One region of the Pseudaestuariivita sp. genome, then DNA from elsewhere that is predicted to be linked to it. Evidence: riboswitches for the same ligand, from Rfam matches in the RefSeq annotation. Region 1 holds a riboswitch; the other holds the start of a gene.
What was found. Region 1 has a riboswitch for cobalamin ahead of ACU0B3_RS17430 (DUF1636 family protein). Riboswitches for the same ligand answer to the same signal wherever they lie in the genome.

Region 1 (8,139 bases):
GTCGCCACCGACTTTCATGCCGTAGTTCCAGCCGGCAAAGAAGAAGTCTGCATCCGCGCCGACCAGCACTTCCTTGGAGGGGTACTTGGCCGAAAGTTCCGGCAGCGCCTCGACGCCGGCGCGCATGTCCTCATCCAGCGTCTTCCAGCCCGAGATGCCGGTGTAGCCGACCATGTGGTCGGTCAGCCCGAGCACGAGCATCATCTCGGTCAGGTTCACGTCGTTCGAGATCGCGCGGCTCGGCACCTCGTCAAAGGTCACGGTGCGGTTGCAGCTTTGCACCGTTGTCTCGGCAAAGGCAGCGCCAGCGGTAAGCGCGAGGGCGGCGGTGGTCAGGAGTGTCGTCTTCATCGTTGGGGTCCATGAGTGTGAAGGTGGTAGGTGAGGTGCTCGGTCTGACTGACCGACAGGGTTTCTGTGCGCGCCCGAACGCCAAAGGCATCTGACACGGCAGCCTCGGACAGGACCTCGTGCGGCGGGCCAAATCCGAGCGCGCGCCCGGAGTGAAGGAGCAGGACGTCGTCGCAGAGGGCGGCGGCCAGGTTGAGATCGTGCAGCGAGGTCACGATTGTCAGGGGCAGGGTGCGGATCAGCTCCAGCACCTCCAGCTGGTGGCGGATGTCGAGGTGGTTGGTCGGCTCGTCGAGGATCAAAAGCTGCGGCTCCTGCGCGAGCGCACGCGCGACCATAACCCGCTGGCGCTCCCCACCCGAGAGGGTGCTGAGGTGGCGCTCCGCGAGACCGTCGAGGTCGAGCCGGGCCAGCGCGCCCTCGATGATCTGCACGTCACGCACACCGGCGCTGCCGGCAAAGCCGCGCCGATGCGGCGTGCGCCCCAGGGTGACGATCTCCTGAACCGTCAGAGCAAAGTCGCCGGGTTGCTCTTGCAGCACCGCCGCGACGCGCTGCGCCACGGCACGGGCCGGCATATCCCAGATGTCGGCGCCACCGACTTGCACGTGGCCTGTTGTGGGGCGGTGGAACCGGTAGAGGAGGCGCAGCAGCGTCGTCTTGCCGGCGCCGTTCGGGCCGACGATGCCCAATACGCGCCCCGCCTCGAGCGCAAAGCTCACCGGATGCAGCAGCGTCGGCGCTCTGCGCCCCGGCGACCACGAGAGGTCGGTGACGGTGAGGTTTGCCGCGCTCACGACGCCCGGGCCTCGCTCTCTTCGAGCGCGATGATTGCCGCAGGCACCCGCGCAAGCGTCGCCTTGCGCAGCTTGCCGGGCCGGTCAACCGAGGCGCACCAGCCGTCGTGCAGGTAGGCATACTGGCGCGCGAAGGCCACGAGGTCGGCGATGTCCGTCTCCGGCTCGATGTCGCCAAAGAGATACGTCGCCTTTTTCGTGCCGTGATAGGCCACGGTGCAGGGGCGGTCACAGCCGGCCATACAGGCCACGCCCGAGATCTCGAAATCCTCCGGCACCGACGCCCCGGCGGCCGCGATGGCCGTGCGCAGCTTGTCGATCAGCTCATAGCCCGGGCGGCAGTCGGTGCCCTTGTGCCGGCACGAGGTGCAGATTGTGATCCGATGTGTCATATGGCCCTCCGCCACGCGCCTGCGGGCGCAAAGGGCCATGTCGCTGCGGAAGATGCCGCGTCGCCATGCTGTGCTCCTGACCGGGCGCCCCGCCCGCATCGCGTTGAAACTCCGGCGCACGGGTGCGCGCCGTCGATGGCAGGTCTCCTGACTCGCGGGTCGCTGCTTGCCCGAACCTTCCCGGACGCAACGTCCAGTGGCTCATCTCGGGCTCGCTCACCGCTCACAGTTGCGGGGGCAGTCACGGATTTGGTGCCTGTTGGCTACGCCGCACCGTGTTCCCTTTTCATCCCGCGCGCCTTGGGCTTGCGAGAACCATCATCGCGGACAAAGCCGCATCCTTTCGAGTCTGTCAATCGCGCATCGCCCCTGGGGGATGTTTCAAGGGGCGTTTTCGGGGTCCGAGACGCGCGCGCAGGCGAATAGCGTGTGGTGCCGAGATGCCATCTGCGGTATGTGCCGCAGCATGAAGTACGCCCGCCATGCCATCTACTTCACCCCCCGCGCAGGTGCTTTGGCCGAGGCCGGCGCGCGCTGGCTTGGGTGGGACGTGTTGCGCGGCGTGCCCGTGCCGAAGCCCGACCTCGCAGGGCTGGACGCCGTGACTCGCACCCCGCGCAAATACGGCTTCCACGCAACGCTCAAGCCGCCGTTCCGACTGGCCGAGGGCATGACGGGTGACCAGCTATGTGCGGCCGTGGAGGCGCTTGCGGAACGCACGCCCGCCGCGCGCTGCGCAGGGCTGCAGGTGGCGACGATTGGGCGGTTTCTGGCGCTGGTGCCGCTCGGGAGCCAGGACGATCTAGCGAGCGTGGCGGCGGCCTGTGTGCAGGAGCTCGACGACTTTCGCGCCGCACCGACCGCGGAAGAGACCGAGCGGCGGCGCAAGGCGCAGCTCACGCCGCGGCAAGAGGCACTGCTTGCGCGGTGGGGCTATCCCTATGTGCTGGACGAATTCCGCTTTCACATGACCCTGACGGGCCCGATCCCGACCGCCGATCTGCCCCTTTGGACCGAGCGGGTCGCCGCGCATTTCCCGCCGATGCCGGCTCCATTCGTGCTGGACCAGATCGCCCTTTGTGGAGAGCGTCAGGACAGCGCCTTCGAGGTCATCGGCCAGTTCCCCCTGCGCGGCGCGGCGTAGGCTTTTGCCTGCGCAGACGCGCTCCTGCACCTTGTGTCACGAGGGTACACAGTCCCGCCTAGGCCGCATCCCGCACGGCTGAGACCGGCTTGACCTTCTTCTTGAGGCACTTGCGCAAATAGGCGGACGTCCAGTGCGAGTACCGCCCGAGCTGGCGTTGCTGCGCGACCAGCATGGTGACGAATGCCGCGCGGTGCTTGTCCTTTTTCAGGCCCTTGAAGAGCGCCTTTTGCGCCTTGGTCATCGAACAGCCGATGCAGTGGCCTTCGCGTTTGAACTTGCACACGTCGATGCAGGGGCTGGGTGTCTTGGCCATGGGGTCCCTTGTTCGGTTGCCTCGCGGGCTCAACGCCGCGCGTGCTGCCTTGGTTCGGCGAAAGAGTTCACTTCGTCAGGATCAGCTTGCCCGCCTTTGTGATGCGCAGGATGTAGGTTTGCCCGTCCAGAACGATCTGCGCCTGCACGCCGTCCCGGATCAGGTCGCGCGCGTCATAGGTGGCGACCTGCGGGCGTTCGGGCACGTCCATCGGGCGGGGCACTTGGGTCATGGCGTTCACGGCGTCCGCTCCAGATGGTCGAGCAAGCGCTCGAGGTGCTCATCGGACGGGTAAAGCCCGTGCAGAGCGGTTTGCAGAATGTCGCGCCAGCACACGCTGTCCTCGCGCGGGCCAAGCGCCGCGCTCTGCGGCAATGGCGCAGCCTGAAAGCCATGGTCCATGGGTCACCTCCTGAGGTGTTGCGATGGTCCGGGCTGCCCGCGCGGAAAACCACGGGTGGCTGAGACATGATGACGTCAGGCTGACTGTTTTTGTCGGGAATGTCAATTCCGATAAAAGAAGTCAGATTATCGACCGGTCAAAGTGGCAGGGATTTTCATCACGGGGCGCGGTTTTCTAAATGGAGCCCTACGAGACTTCCCGCTACGCTCCGCGCACGGACAACAAAGAGCGCGGCACATGACGATCAGACTTGGCGTGGACATCGGCGGCACCTTCACCGACGTGGTGCTGGAAACGCCCGAGGGATGGCACTCGACCAAGGTGCTCACGACCTACGCCGCGCCCGAGGACGCGATCATCGACGGGATGCACCAGGTCGCGCGCAAAGCCGGGATCGACCTCGGCGCGATCACTCAGATCATCCACGGCACGACGCTCGCCACCAACGCCCTGATCGAGCGGCGGGGCGCCAAGACCGCACTCATCACCACGCAGGGCTTTCGCGACGTGATCGAGATGCGCACCGAGAGCCGGTTCGAGCAGTATGATCTGAACCTCAAGCTTCCGCCGCCGCTTCTGGCGCGCAACCGCCGGTATACGGTGACCGAGCGAATGGACGCCCGCGGCGAGGTTTTGATCCCGCTCGATCTGGCGGAGGTTGAGGCGCTGGCAGAAACGCTGCGCGCGGCGCAGTATGAAAGCGTCGCTGTCGGCTTTTTGCACGCCTATGCCAATGACGCCCATGAGCGGCAGGTGGCCGAGGTGCTTGCCGCCAAACTGCCCGGCGTGATGGTCTCGCTCTCGTCAGATGTCTCGCCGCAGATGCGCGAATACGAGCGCTTCAACACGACCATCGCCAACGCCTACATCAAGCCGCTGATGAAGTCCTACCTGACGCGCCTCAAGGGCCGTCTGGCGGACGAAGGGGCGGACTGCCCGGTCTTCCTCATGCACTCCGGCGGTGGGATCATGTCGCTCGAGAGCGCCGCCGAATTTCCTGTCCGCCTCGTTGAATCCGGCCCGGCAGGTGGCGCGATCTTTGCAGCCGACATCGCCGCACGGCACGGCCTCAGCAAAGTCCTCAGCTTTGACATGGGCGGCACCACGGCCAAGATTTGCCTCATCAAGAACCAGGCGCCCAAGACCGCCCGCGTCTTCGAAGTCGCCCGCACCTACCGGTTCAAGAAAGGCTCCGGCATGCCCATCTCGATCCCCGTGATCGACATGGTCGAGATCGGCGCGGGCGGCGGCTCACTTGCCCATGTGGACGCGATGAACCAAATCCGCGTTGGCCCCGAAAGCGCCGGGTCCGAGCCGGGACCGGCGTCCTACGGACGGGGCGGCACGCGGCCTGCGGTGACCGACGCCGACCTGGTGCTGGGCAAGCTCGACCCACAGAATTTCGCCGGCGGCTCGATCCCGCTTTACCGTGAAAAATCGGAGGCAGCCCTCGACGCCGCCATCGGTCAGACCCTGGACATGGACGCCACCGAGGCGGCCTGGGGCCTTGCCGAAGTCGTGGACGAGAACATGGCCAACGCCGCCCGCGTGCACGCTGTCGAAAACGGCGAGGACCTCGCGGGCTACACCATGATCGCCTTCGGCGGCGCCGCGCCCCTGCACGCCGCACGGCTCTGCGAAAAGCTGGGCGTGGACCGCTGCCTCGTGCCGCAAGGCGCCGGCGTCGGATCGGCCATCGGCTTTCTCCGCGCGCCGTTCAGCTTCGAGGCGAACCGCTCCGTCTTTATGCGCCTCTCGGCCTTCGACGCAGGCGCCGTCACCGCGCTCTTCGAGGAGATGACCGAGGAAGCCACCCGCTTTGTCCGCTCCTGCGACGCCACCTCCGACATCCTCGCCGACCACCGCGTCTACATGCGCTACGCGGGCCAAGGCTGGGAAATCCCCGTCTCCCTCACCGCCGAAGAGGCCGCAAACCCAGACCAGAACCGCTTCAAAGAGCTCTTCGAAGAGGCCTACGTCTCACTCTTCGGCCGTGCCGTCGCGGGGATGGAGGTCGAGATCACCGTCTGGTCCGTCAACGCCCGCACCGCGCAGACAACCCGTCCCGGGCTCGACCCGGGACCTCGCGGCGCAGCTCCGACAACCGACCACCCCACCCGCACCCTTTTCGACCCGGCCCTCGGTAAACCCACCGACGCCGCCGTCATCCCGCGCGACGCCCTGACCGAAGCCCAAGGCCCCGCGCTCATCACCGAAGACGAAACAACCGTCGTCGTCCCTGCCAGCCGCGCTGTCCGCGTGCTCGAGGACGGCACGCTCGATGTCTTTGCAAAGGAGACGCGCCCATGACCGAGATCAGCACCGTCGCCTATCAAGTCATGTGGAACCGCCTTATCTCTGTGGTGGAGGAACAAGCCCAAGCCCTTGTCCGCACGGCCTTTTCCACCTCCGTCAGGGAGGCAGGGGACCTCTCCGCCGGGGTTTACAACGCGACTGGCGCCATGCTCGCCCAAGCCGTCACCGGCACGCCGGGTCACGTCAATGCCATGGCGGACGCCGTCGGCCACTTCATGCGCCGCATCGGCGTGGGCACCATGCAGCCCGGCGACGTCTACATCACCAACGACCCGTGGGAAGGGACCGGCCACAAGCACGACATCACCATCGTCACGCCGTCCTTCCACCAGGGCGCGCTCATCGGGTTCTTCGCCTGCACCGCGCATGTCACCGATATCGGCGGACGCGGCTTTGGCGCGGACGCAGGCGATGTGCACGAAGAGGGGCTCTACATCCCCATCATGCGCTTCGCAGAGGCAGGCGAGGTCAACGAAACGCTCCTTTCGATCATCCGCGGCAACGTGCGGGAACCCGACCAGCTCGTCGGCGACATCTACGCGCTCGCGAACTGCAATGAGATCGGCCATCGCCGCCTCGTCGAGATGATGGAAGAATTTGACCTGGCGGACCTCTCCGGCATCTCCGATTTCATCCTCACCAACTCGCGCAAGGCCACGCTGGAACGCATCAACGCGCTCACCCCCGGCACGGCGGACGGGCATATGCGCATCGACGGATACGCCCAGCCCATCGACCTGCGTGTGCGGCTGACCATCGAAAAGGACCGCATCCTCAGCGACTGGACCGGCACCAGCCCGGTCGACAAAAAGGGGATCAACGTCCCGCTCGTCTACACCAAGGCCTACGCCTGCTACGCGCTGAAATGCGCCATTGCGCCGGAAATCCCCAACAACGCCGCCTCCCTCGCGCCGTTCGAGATCACGGCGCCCGAGGGGACCATCGTGAACGCAGTCTGGCCCGCGCCGGTCGCTCTGCGCCACGTGATCGGCCACATGGTCCCGGACACGGTCTACGCCGCTTTGGACCAGCTGTTGCCGGGCGTCGTGCCTGCCGAAGGGGCGGGGTGCCTTTGCAATTTCCAGGTCTCTTTGCGCCCTCGCATGGACGCGCCTGCACCGGACGATGCCGTGCGCGCCGAAGTTCTGACCTTCAACTCCGGCGGCTCCGGCGCGCGGCCGAGCCTCGACGGGATGAACGCAACGGCCTTCCCCTCGGGCGTGATGACGATGCCGGTGGAGGCGACGGAGCAGGTCGGCCCGGTGCTCATCTGGCGCAAGGAGCTCCGGCCCGACAGCGGCGGCGCGGGCGCGCATCGCGGAGGGCTGGGCCAGCACATGGAGGTCGGCGCGCGCGAGGGACACGAGTTCGACTTTCAGGCGATGTTCGACCGGGTCCACCACCCCGCGCGCGGACGGCGCGGCGGCGCGGACGGCGCGCCGACGACCATCGCCCGCAGCGACGGTGCCGCGATGCAGGGCAAGGGCAAGCAATTCGTGCCGCACGGGGCAAAGGTCGTCATGGCCTTCCCCGGCGGCGCGGGCTACGGCGCCCCCTCGGACCGAGACAAGCACGCGGTGATCCGCGATCTTGCGCTGGGCTACATCTCTGCCGAAATTGCGCGGGACACCTACGGCCTGACCGAGGCCGAGATCACCGAGACGCAAGCCCGCGCCAAGACAGGAGAGACGTTCTGATGCCCGCCTCCGGCTTCACCGACACGCCCTCCCGCGCCAGCTACGACGTGGTCATCGTGGGCGGCGCGATCATGGGCTCATCGACCGCGTGGTTCCTCACCGACAACGCGGATTTCGACGGCTCGGTCCTCGTGATCGAGAAAGACCCGGCTTATGAAAAGTGCTCCACCGCGCACACCAACTCCTGCATGCGCCAGCAGTTCAGCACCGAGCTCAACGTGCGCATCTCGCAATTCGCCGCAGATTTCGTGAAGAACATCCGCAGCTACATGGGCGGTGACGCGCGCATCCCCGAGCTCGGCATCCAGTCCTACGGCTACATGTACCTCGCGGACACGGAGGCATTTGCCGATGTCCTGCGCGCCAACCAAAAGGTGCAGCGCGCAGCGGGCGCGGCGACGCAGCTGATGACGGCGGATGAGATCAAGGCGGCGTACCCCTTCTACACCGTGGACGACATCGTGCTCGGCTCGATCAACACGGTCGACGAAGGATACTGGGACGGACACACAGTCTTCGAATGGTGGCGCAGGCAGGCGCGCGAACGGGGCGTCGAATACCTGCAGGGCGAGGTCGTGGCGATGACCAGGAACGCCGCCGGCACCCGCATCGAAAGCGTGACGCTCGCCTCGGGCGACGTGATCGCCTGTGGCCAGCTCGTCAACGCCTCGGGTCCCCGCGCCGCGCGCACCGCTGCGATGGCCGGGATCGACATCCCCGTCG
Region 2 (8,139 bases), on a different contig from region 1:
GCGATCTCTGCCGCGCCGCGAAAACCGTGCCGTTGCATGCCCGAAAGCCAGTCGCGGTTCGTCGCGCGCGCCCTCACGACGCGGGCAATCTCTTCCGCCAAAGCGCGGGCTTGTGGGCGATCTGGACGTGTTGCGTCCATGTGATAGAGCGCGGGCGCCGTGCCTCCCAAAGTCGCCACTGCTGCGGCAAACCCGGCCTCGTGCGTGGCATAGTCGGAGGCGAGCAGAAGGTCCGTCTCAGGCAAATCCTGCACGTGCACAAAGGCGTCGGCGGCCTTGGCCCGCGCTTCGATCGCCGCGCGCGCCTCGGTGATCCCGCCCTGCGCGTCGATGGCGTATGAGGACGCCTTGAGCCATGCTTCCCCCGCCGCTTTCCGCGCATCATCGGTCAGTTCATCGAGCGCGGTGTGCATCGCGAGGCCATACTGCCCCGGACGTGGGCCAAAGACGCGCGGCGTCTCGGTGCGATAGGGATTCTGCTCCGCCGTCTCGTCGCGATCCTTGAGCGTCGCAGCTGCACTTTCGAACATCTGGGCAAGACCGGGGAAGACATCACGGAAAAGGCCAGAGACGCGCAAAGTCACATCGATCCGGGGGCGGTTCATCAGCGCGAGTGGCAGCACTTCGTAGCCTGTCACGCGGCCTGACTTGTGATCCCACTGCGGCGCCAGCCCCGCGAGATGCAAAGCCATCGCGAATTCTTCGCCCGCCGTGCGCATCGTGGCAGAGCCCCATAGGTCGACGACCACGTTGCGCGGCCAATCGCCCTCGTCCTGCAGGTGGCGGCGCACCAGCTCTTCGGCCATCTTCACGCCCTGCGCATGGGCGGATTTTGTCGGCACGCTGCGCGGATCGGTGGTGAAGAGGTTGCGCCCCGTGGGCAGCACGTCATCGCGTCCTCTATAGGGAGAGCCGGAGGGTCCGGCGTTCACGCGGCGGCCTGCGAGGGCCGACAAGAGGCCCTCTTTCTCGCCCGCGCCGTGGGGACCTGTGCCGTAGACGTGCAGGCCGTCGCCGAACTGGCTTTCCTTGATGTCGCAGACAAAGCGGTCGATGCGCGTGATGGCTTCGGCGGCGGAGGCGTCTGCGTCGAGGCCGAGGTCGGTTTCCACTCCCGTCGCCTGTGCCTCTTCGCGAATGGTCTCGATGAGCCGGTCGCGGCGGCGGGGATCGAGCCCGTCGGCGGTCGAATACTCGTCCAGCAAACCTTCGAGCCGGGTCAGCACCTGCGGCACCGCGCTTTCCGCCATGGGCGGCGGGACGTGGCCGAGCGTGATCGCACCAATGCGCCGCTTGGCCTGCGCGGCCTCACCCGGATCGTTCACGATGAAGGGGTAGATGACCGGCGTCGCGCCCAGCAAAAGCTCGGGCCAGCAGTCCGCGGACAGTGCCACGGCCTTCCCGGGGAGCCACTCCACCGTGCCATGCGCGCCGACATGGATCAGCGCGTCGAGGTTTTGGGATTTGAGCCAGAGATAGAAGGCGACGTAGCCATGGCGCGGCGTGCGGGCGAGGTCGTGGTAGTCGTCCTCGCGCTCCTGCACCTCGCCCCGTTCGGGTTGCAGTGCGATCAGGCGCGTGCCGACCCGGAGGGCTTTGAAGTGGAAGGCGTAGTCTTCGACCGCAGGGTCTTGCGCCGGGTCTCCCCACGCCATTTGCAGGTCGTTCTGAGCGGTCTCGGGGAGGCTTTGGAGCGCGCGTTCGTAGTCCGCTACCGGCCAGCTGAGCGTCTCTGTCCTGAGGGCCGTGCCGAGGTCCGACGGTGCTTCACCGCCGAGCCATGTCATCATCTCGCCGACCGATTCCAGCGGGTCGAGGCCCACGGCATGTGCGAGGTTCCAGTCGCGGCCGGGGTAGGTGGAAAGCACCAGCGCGAGTGTCTTTTCGGCGAGTGGTTTGTGCGTCAGCGCGAGGGTCGCGGCGACGCGGTCGACGACGTGCTTGATCCGCGCGTGATCGGCCCGGTGGCCGAAGTGCGAGAACTCGAGGTCTGGGTCCTTCTTGGCAGGTGCCTTGAAGCTCGCGACGCCTGCAAAGAGCCGCCCGTCCACCTCCGGCAGCACCACGTGCATCGCCAGATCGGCAGGCGAGAGGCCGCGTTCGGCTTCTTTCCATTCGCCTTTGCGCGCCGTCGAGAGGGCGACCTGGAAGACCGGGCAGCCGGACGCGTCGAGGGGCGACGTGCCATCGTCCGTCTGGGCGGAGAAGGCGGTTGCGTTGATGATGGCGGCGGGCTGGGCTCCGGTGAGGACCTCCCGGATCCACTGTGCCGCCTGGGGCTGCTTGAGGGACGGCGCGAAGAGGCCGATGGCTTGGAAACCGCGTGTTTCCAGTTCCGCGAGGAGGGCGTCGACGGGTTCGGTGTCGGCGGAGGTGAGGTAGGAGCGGTAGAAGGTGACGATCACGCTGCCTTGCGCTGGCGTCGTCGCGACCACCCCTTCCCCCGGACGGTACCAGCCAAAGTCCGGCACCATTTTGCTGCCCATCACAGGCGCGGCGTAGAGGCCGGCTGCGAGTGCCATTTGAGCGAGGGCGGCGTGGGCGGCGACGGCGCCTCCGGCTTCGCAGAGAGCCGACAAACGGCGGAGCGTGGAGACGGGGACCGTGGACAAAGCGTCAAGCGCAGGGTCGGGACGTCCGTCGGCGGGCAAGACAGCAAGGGCGATGCCCTTCCGGCGGCAGAGGTCCTGCACGGACATCAGGCCGTAAGACCAGTAGCTTTCGCCGCCGATGAGCCGGATCAGGATGCCCTTGGCGTGGCACAAGGTCTGCTCGAGATACGTGTCCACCGACAGCGGATGCTTGAGCGCCACGAGGTTCGCGAGCCGCACTGAAGGCAGGTCGTCCTTCCCGCGCCGGTATCCCGCCTGAAACGCGCCGAGGTCGCTGTCGGAAAACGACAGCACCACCAGATCAGCCGGGCTCTGGGCCAGGTCGAACGGCGTCTCGGTGTCACCAAGGCCATGGCTTTCGCGGAAGACGACGTGCATGGATCAAGCGCCCAGGATGGCCTCGATCTCGGCGCGGTTCACGTGGTCATGCTCGGCGATCACCACGAGCGAAGAGCGGCGCGGGCGGTCGCCCCAGGGCGCGTCGAACTGCATCCGCACGCGCGCGCCCACGGCCTGCACCAGCATCCGCATCGGTTTGCCTTTGACCGCGATGTAGCCTTTGACCCGGAGCGCATGCGCCTCGCGCGCAAGCCGCTCGATGCGCGCCTCGAGGTCCTTCGGGTCATCGATCTCGGGCAGGTGCACGACGATGGTGTCGAAGTCGTCATGCTCGTGGTCGTGGTGCCCGTCGTGGTGGGAGGGGCGGGCGTCAAGGTCGTCTTCGGCAGCCGCGCCAAGCCCCAGCACGACGCGGGGGTCCACAACGCCTTCGCTCACCGGCAGGATCGGCAGGCTGCGGGGCGCCTCGCTTTCCACGACGCCGCGGGCCTTGGCCATGGTGGCGTCGTCCACGAGGTCGGCCTTGGTCAGCAGGATGATGTCGGCGCAGGAGATCTGGTCCTCGAAGACTTCCGAGAGCGGCGTCTCGTGATCGAGCGACTCGTCCGCCTCGCGCTGGGCCTGAACGGCATCCACGTCGGTGGCGAACTGGCCTTTGGCGACGGCCTCTGCATCCGCCAGCGCGACTACGCCGTCGACGGTGATGCGCGACCGGATCGCGGGCCAGTCGAACGCCTTGAGGAGCGGCTTGGGGAGCGCCAGACCGCTGGTCTCGATCAGGATGTGATCGGGCGGCTCGGGCAGGGCCATGATCTGCTCGATCGTCGGGATGAAGTCATCGGCCACCGTGCAGCAGATGCACCCGTTCGCGAGCTCGAGGATGTTCTCCGCCGGGCAATTCTCGTCCGCGCATCCCTTGAGGATCTCACCATCGACGCCCATCGTGCCGAACTCGTTGACCAGCACCGCGAGGCGCTTGCCTTGAGGGTTGGTCATCAGGTGACGGATAAAGGTGGTCTTTCCCGCGCCGAGAAAGCCGGTGATGACGGTGACGGGGATTTTGGTCAAATCGTTCATGTCAGGGGTCCCTCAGAGCTTTGGGATGCCGGATAGCATCGGCGGGATGCGGGCGATCGATTGTTTGCGAAAGATGACGGGACGTTCGCGCCATGGGACCAGCCCGTCGGATGTCGCGGCATAGGCGGCAGCGCCTGCGAGGATGTCGTCCGCGTGACCCTCATCGGGGTCGAGGCGGCCGTAGACGTAGGTCCACTTCCCGCCTTCCTGCAACGCGACAGAGCAGCCGTTCTTGCAGGCTGACAGGCACTCGACCGGCTGGATCGTCACGCCCTCGGGTGCGCCCTTGGCCAGCAGCTCTTCGGCGAGCCGCGCGCCGCGCCGGGGCGCCTCGGGGTCATCGCCCTCGTGCTTGCAGGTGGTGCAGACGTAGAGTGTCGCGCCCATGATCGTCCCTCGTTCCCGTATCCCAAAGGGGCGCGCATGGGGGACCGGCGGGCAGACCTCCCGCATGATCCGGCCACGACACACCCCGGTCGTCCGTCTTCGTCGCGCTGGCAGGTCTCCCGGCTTGCAAAGTGCCTTGCGGCCTGGATGCGGCCTTCCCGGGCTCCTCCCAGTGGCGGTGCATCCTCTTTGGTCACGGTCGCGGGGGCGGCTGCGTCGGGTGCGGTTTGCGGTAAAACCAGACCCCTCGCATTCCCTCTTCGCCCAAGGTAGCTCTTGGGAACCAGCACCGTCACCTAGAGGCCCGCCGGCGCGGGATGTCAACCGGAGTCGTCATGTCAGAGCTCGATCAGAACGCCCGCCACGCCAGCAAGATGGCCAAGAAGAAGGCCGCCCGCGACCGCATGATGGCCACCAAGGAGGGTGAGAAGGGCCTGATTATTGTGCACACCGGGCCGGGGAAGGGGAAGTCTTCGTCGGGGTTCGGGATGATCCTGCGCTGCATCGCGCACGATATGCCGTCAGCGGTGGTGCAGTTCATCAAAGGGGCCTGGCAGACCGGCGAGCGCACGCTGATCGAGGCGAACTTTGCGCATCTGTGCCAATTCTACGCGATGGGTGAGGGCTTCACCTGGGAGACCCAGGACCGCGCCCGCGACATCGCCGCCGCCGAGAAGGGCTGGGAGAAAGCCAAGGAGCTGATCCGCAACCCCGAGATCAAGATGGTTCTGCTCGACGAGATCAACATCGCTTTGCGGTACGACTACCTGAGCGTCGACGACGTGGTGCAGTTCCTCGTCGAGGAAAAGCCGCCCATGACCCACGTCGTGCTGACCGGGCGGAACGCCAAGGAAGAGCTGATCGAGATTGCCGATCTGGTAACTGAAATGAGTTTGGTGAAGCACCCCTTCCGGTCGGGGGTTAAAGGGCAGAAGGGCGTGGAGTTTTGAAGACGGTGCGGCTGTTTCCCGGTTCCACGAGAGGCAGCCGCGCCCGCAATGCCATGAGTGCGTTTATCGCAGGTCTTGGCGGGGTCATCCTTTTGGAGCTCTTTTTCGAGGTCTTCTCTAGGGTCGGCTTTACGCCAACACCATATGCCACCGCGATGTTCGCAGCCTTCGGATTCGTATTCTTTCTCGCGACAACGTTCGCAGTCATCTACCTGCAGAGTGAGCGCTTTCGCATTTCTCCGTCGAGGTTGATCCGGGACATCGCGATTTCGATCTTTTACAGTGTCGTCGCCTTCGCGCTTTACTACCGGACGGTTGGCATCTTGCCGACGTTCGACGCGCAACGGACTCAGACAGCGCGAGACTTCATCTATTTCTCGGTCGTGACCTTCTCGACGCTTGGCTACGGCGACTTTCGACCTAGCCCCGACTCTAGGCTTTTGGCGGCGTCACAAGCGTTGCTGGGTACGGTGCATATCGGGATGATCGTCGGCGCCGCGTTTCTGACGTTTTCAATGTCGGGGCGCGGCGAAAAGCAGGTCAGGCCAGTGCCATCGACACAAAGGCGGAGATGGTCCCGAAAGCGACGAAGAGGTAGATAGCTCCTGACAACCGTCTATACGTTTTCTTTGACAACTTCGCCCTCCTCTTTCTTTTCAGATCGCCTACACATTTATTTACACACTTCTAGTGCAAAAAACAAGTTAACCCCACCCTCCGAAAGGCCCACCTCATGCCCAAGAAACGCATGCTCACCGAGTTCGGGATGGGCTCCTCGCTCCGCCGGCAGGACTATACCGAGGCTGCCAAGCGCGCCGTTCAGGACGCGCTCTGGCACAACTCGATCAACCTCGCCGAGCTCTTTGGCCGGGAGAAATCCGAGATGCTCATCGACCTGGAAATCGGAGTGCAAGCGCCTGACGAGGTGGACAAAAGCGCCGTGACCGAAGCCTTCCCCTACGGCCAGATCAGCGTCACCTGCGTCAAGGGAGGGCTCGACGTGCCGCGCACGGACGGCAAGCCGACGGTGATCGCCAATGTCGCCATTTCCGTCAGCTTCGAGATGGAGGGCTAGGCCATGCAGCGTTTCATCATCGAGATGGGGATGGGCAACGACCAGTACGGGATGGACTACACCAAGGCCGCTGCGCGCGCGATCGAGGACGCGATCCGCCACTCGTCGATCCCGATGTTCGAGACCCTCGGCATCTCCCACGACGCGATGGAGGTCCGCGTGACCCTCGGCGCGCAGGAACCGGACAAGATCGACACCGAAGCGCTTGTCGCCAAACTGCCGCGCGGCAAGGCGTCCGTCACCGCGACCCACGGCGGGCTCAACGTGGTGAACCCGGATACGGGCAACACGCTTGTGATTGTTCAGGCGGCAGTGGAGGCGTTCTTACCCAAGCAGGCGTAAGGCGCTCTTTAGCCGATCCCATTCGCCTGCCAGGCCTGGCAGTCCAAGCCGCAGCCACGTCTTGGAATACGGAAAAACCCGCGACCAGATTTTGTGTTCCGCGAGATGTGTCTGTGCCGCCTCCGCATCCTCCGTCTCATAAAGCCGGAAAAGCCCGGTGCCGCCGGCGCAATGCCACCCAGCAGTCAAAGCCATCTCGTCAAGCGCCTCAGCCTCGTCAGCCAACCGCGCGCGCGTCTCAGCAGCCCAGGCTTCATCCGACAGCGCCCTCCGACCTACCTCCAGCGCCGGGCCGTTGACTGACCAAGGCCCCGCCGCCTCGCGCAGCGTCATCAAGAGCTGCGCCGGTCCGAGCGCAAAGCCAAGCCGCAGGCCCGCCAGTCCGTAGAACTTGCCGAACGAGCGGAGTACCAACACCTGATCGAGCGCATCGAGCCGCGGACACACGGACATCTCCGGCGTCGCGTCCGCAAAGCTCTCGTCGACAACCAGCAGCCCGACCTCCCGGCTCAGCGCAGCCACGGCGTCCGGCGTCAAATGACGCCCGTCGGGGTTGTTGGGGTTCACGACCACGGCGACCGCGGCACCATGCAGTGCCTCGACCGACGTCACCTCGGACACGTCCCACCCGGCGGCGCGCGCGCTGGCGGCATGTTCGTTGTACGTCGGTCCCAGCACCCGCATGTCCGCCTTCGGCAACACACGCGGCAAGAGCTGGATCGGGTGTGACGCGCCTGCCAGAGGCAGGATCGGTGCATCCGTGCGGTAGGCCGCCAAAGCCGCGTCTACCAGACCCTGCACCGCAAGGTCCGTCGGCAGCGCCTGCCAATGCGTGCTATCGATCCCCGTCACCGGGTACGGCACGCGGTTGATCCCGGTCGAAAGGTCGATCCAGTCCTCCACTGCGCCGCCAAAACGCGCGACAGCCGCATCCAGATTGCCCCCGTGATCACGCAAGGATCATCCCTCCCAAAGCCAGGCTCAGCCCCGCGACTCCCATCGCGCGCCAATATAGCGCCAGCCCGCGCGCCAGATCGCGCGCCACGGGTTCGCGCCCCGCCGCATAGACGTAAGGATCGTCGACCGCGCCATCGGCGTAAACCCTCGGTCCTGCCAGACGCACACCCAAGGCACCCGCCATCGCCGCCTCCGGCCATCCGGCATTCGGCGAGCGGTGCTGACGCGCGTCGGCAAACATGGCACGCAGGCTCTCGCGAGGCGCGCTGGACACCAGCGCGAAGAGCGCGCCCGTCAGCCGCGCCGGCACCCAGTTCACCACGTCATCGAGCCGGGCCGAGGCCCATCCGAATGCTGCATGCTTCTCCGTCCGGTACCCGACCATCGAATCGAGCGTGTT

Region 2: linked by a shared signal. The riboswitch ahead of ACU0B3_RS09680 (DUF1636 family protein) and the one ahead of ACU0B3_RS17430 (DUF1636 family protein) in region 1 are both predicted to bind cobalamin.

What each region holds. Positions count from the first base shown of each region.
Region 1 is NZ_JBRBVB010000015.1:286,903-295,041, forward strand. Features, by position in the region: gene ACU0B3_RS17420 (ABC transporter substrate-binding protein) at 1-351, opposite strand, end outside; gene ACU0B3_RS17425 (ABC transporter ATP-binding protein) at 348-1,148, opposite strand; gene ACU0B3_RS17430 (DUF1636 family protein) at 1,145-1,540, opposite strand; cobalamin riboswitch at 1,661-1,875, opposite strand; gene ACU0B3_RS17435 (DUF1045 domain-containing protein) at 2,007-2,684, shown strand; gene ACU0B3_RS17440 (DUF1289 domain-containing protein) at 2,743-3,000, opposite strand; gene hemP (hemin uptake protein HemP) at 3,068-3,241, opposite strand; gene ACU0B3_RS17450 (hypothetical protein) at 3,238-3,402, opposite strand; gene ACU0B3_RS17455 (hydantoinase/oxoprolinase family protein) at 3,641-5,713, shown strand; gene ACU0B3_RS17460 (hydantoinase B/oxoprolinase family protein) at 5,710-7,416, shown strand; gene ACU0B3_RS17465 (NAD(P)/FAD-dependent oxidoreductase) at 7,416-8,139, shown strand, end outside.
Region 2 is NZ_JBRBVB010000007.1:3,216-11,354, reverse strand. Features, by position in the region: gene cobN (cobaltochelatase subunit CobN) at 1-2,990, opposite strand, end outside; gene cobW (cobalamin biosynthesis protein CobW) at 2,994-4,028, opposite strand; gene ACU0B3_RS09680 (DUF1636 family protein) at 4,041-4,415, opposite strand; cobalamin riboswitch at 4,508-4,718, opposite strand; gene cobO (cob(I)yrinic acid a,c-diamide adenosyltransferase) at 4,751-5,365, shown strand; gene ACU0B3_RS09670 (ion channel) at 5,371-5,967, shown strand; gene ACU0B3_RS09665 (Lin0512 family protein) at 6,099-6,440, shown strand; gene ACU0B3_RS09660 (Lin0512 family protein) at 6,444-6,782, shown strand; gene cobD (threonine-phosphate decarboxylase CobD) at 6,765-7,739, opposite strand; gene cbiB (adenosylcobinamide-phosphate synthase CbiB) at 7,732-8,139, opposite strand, start outside.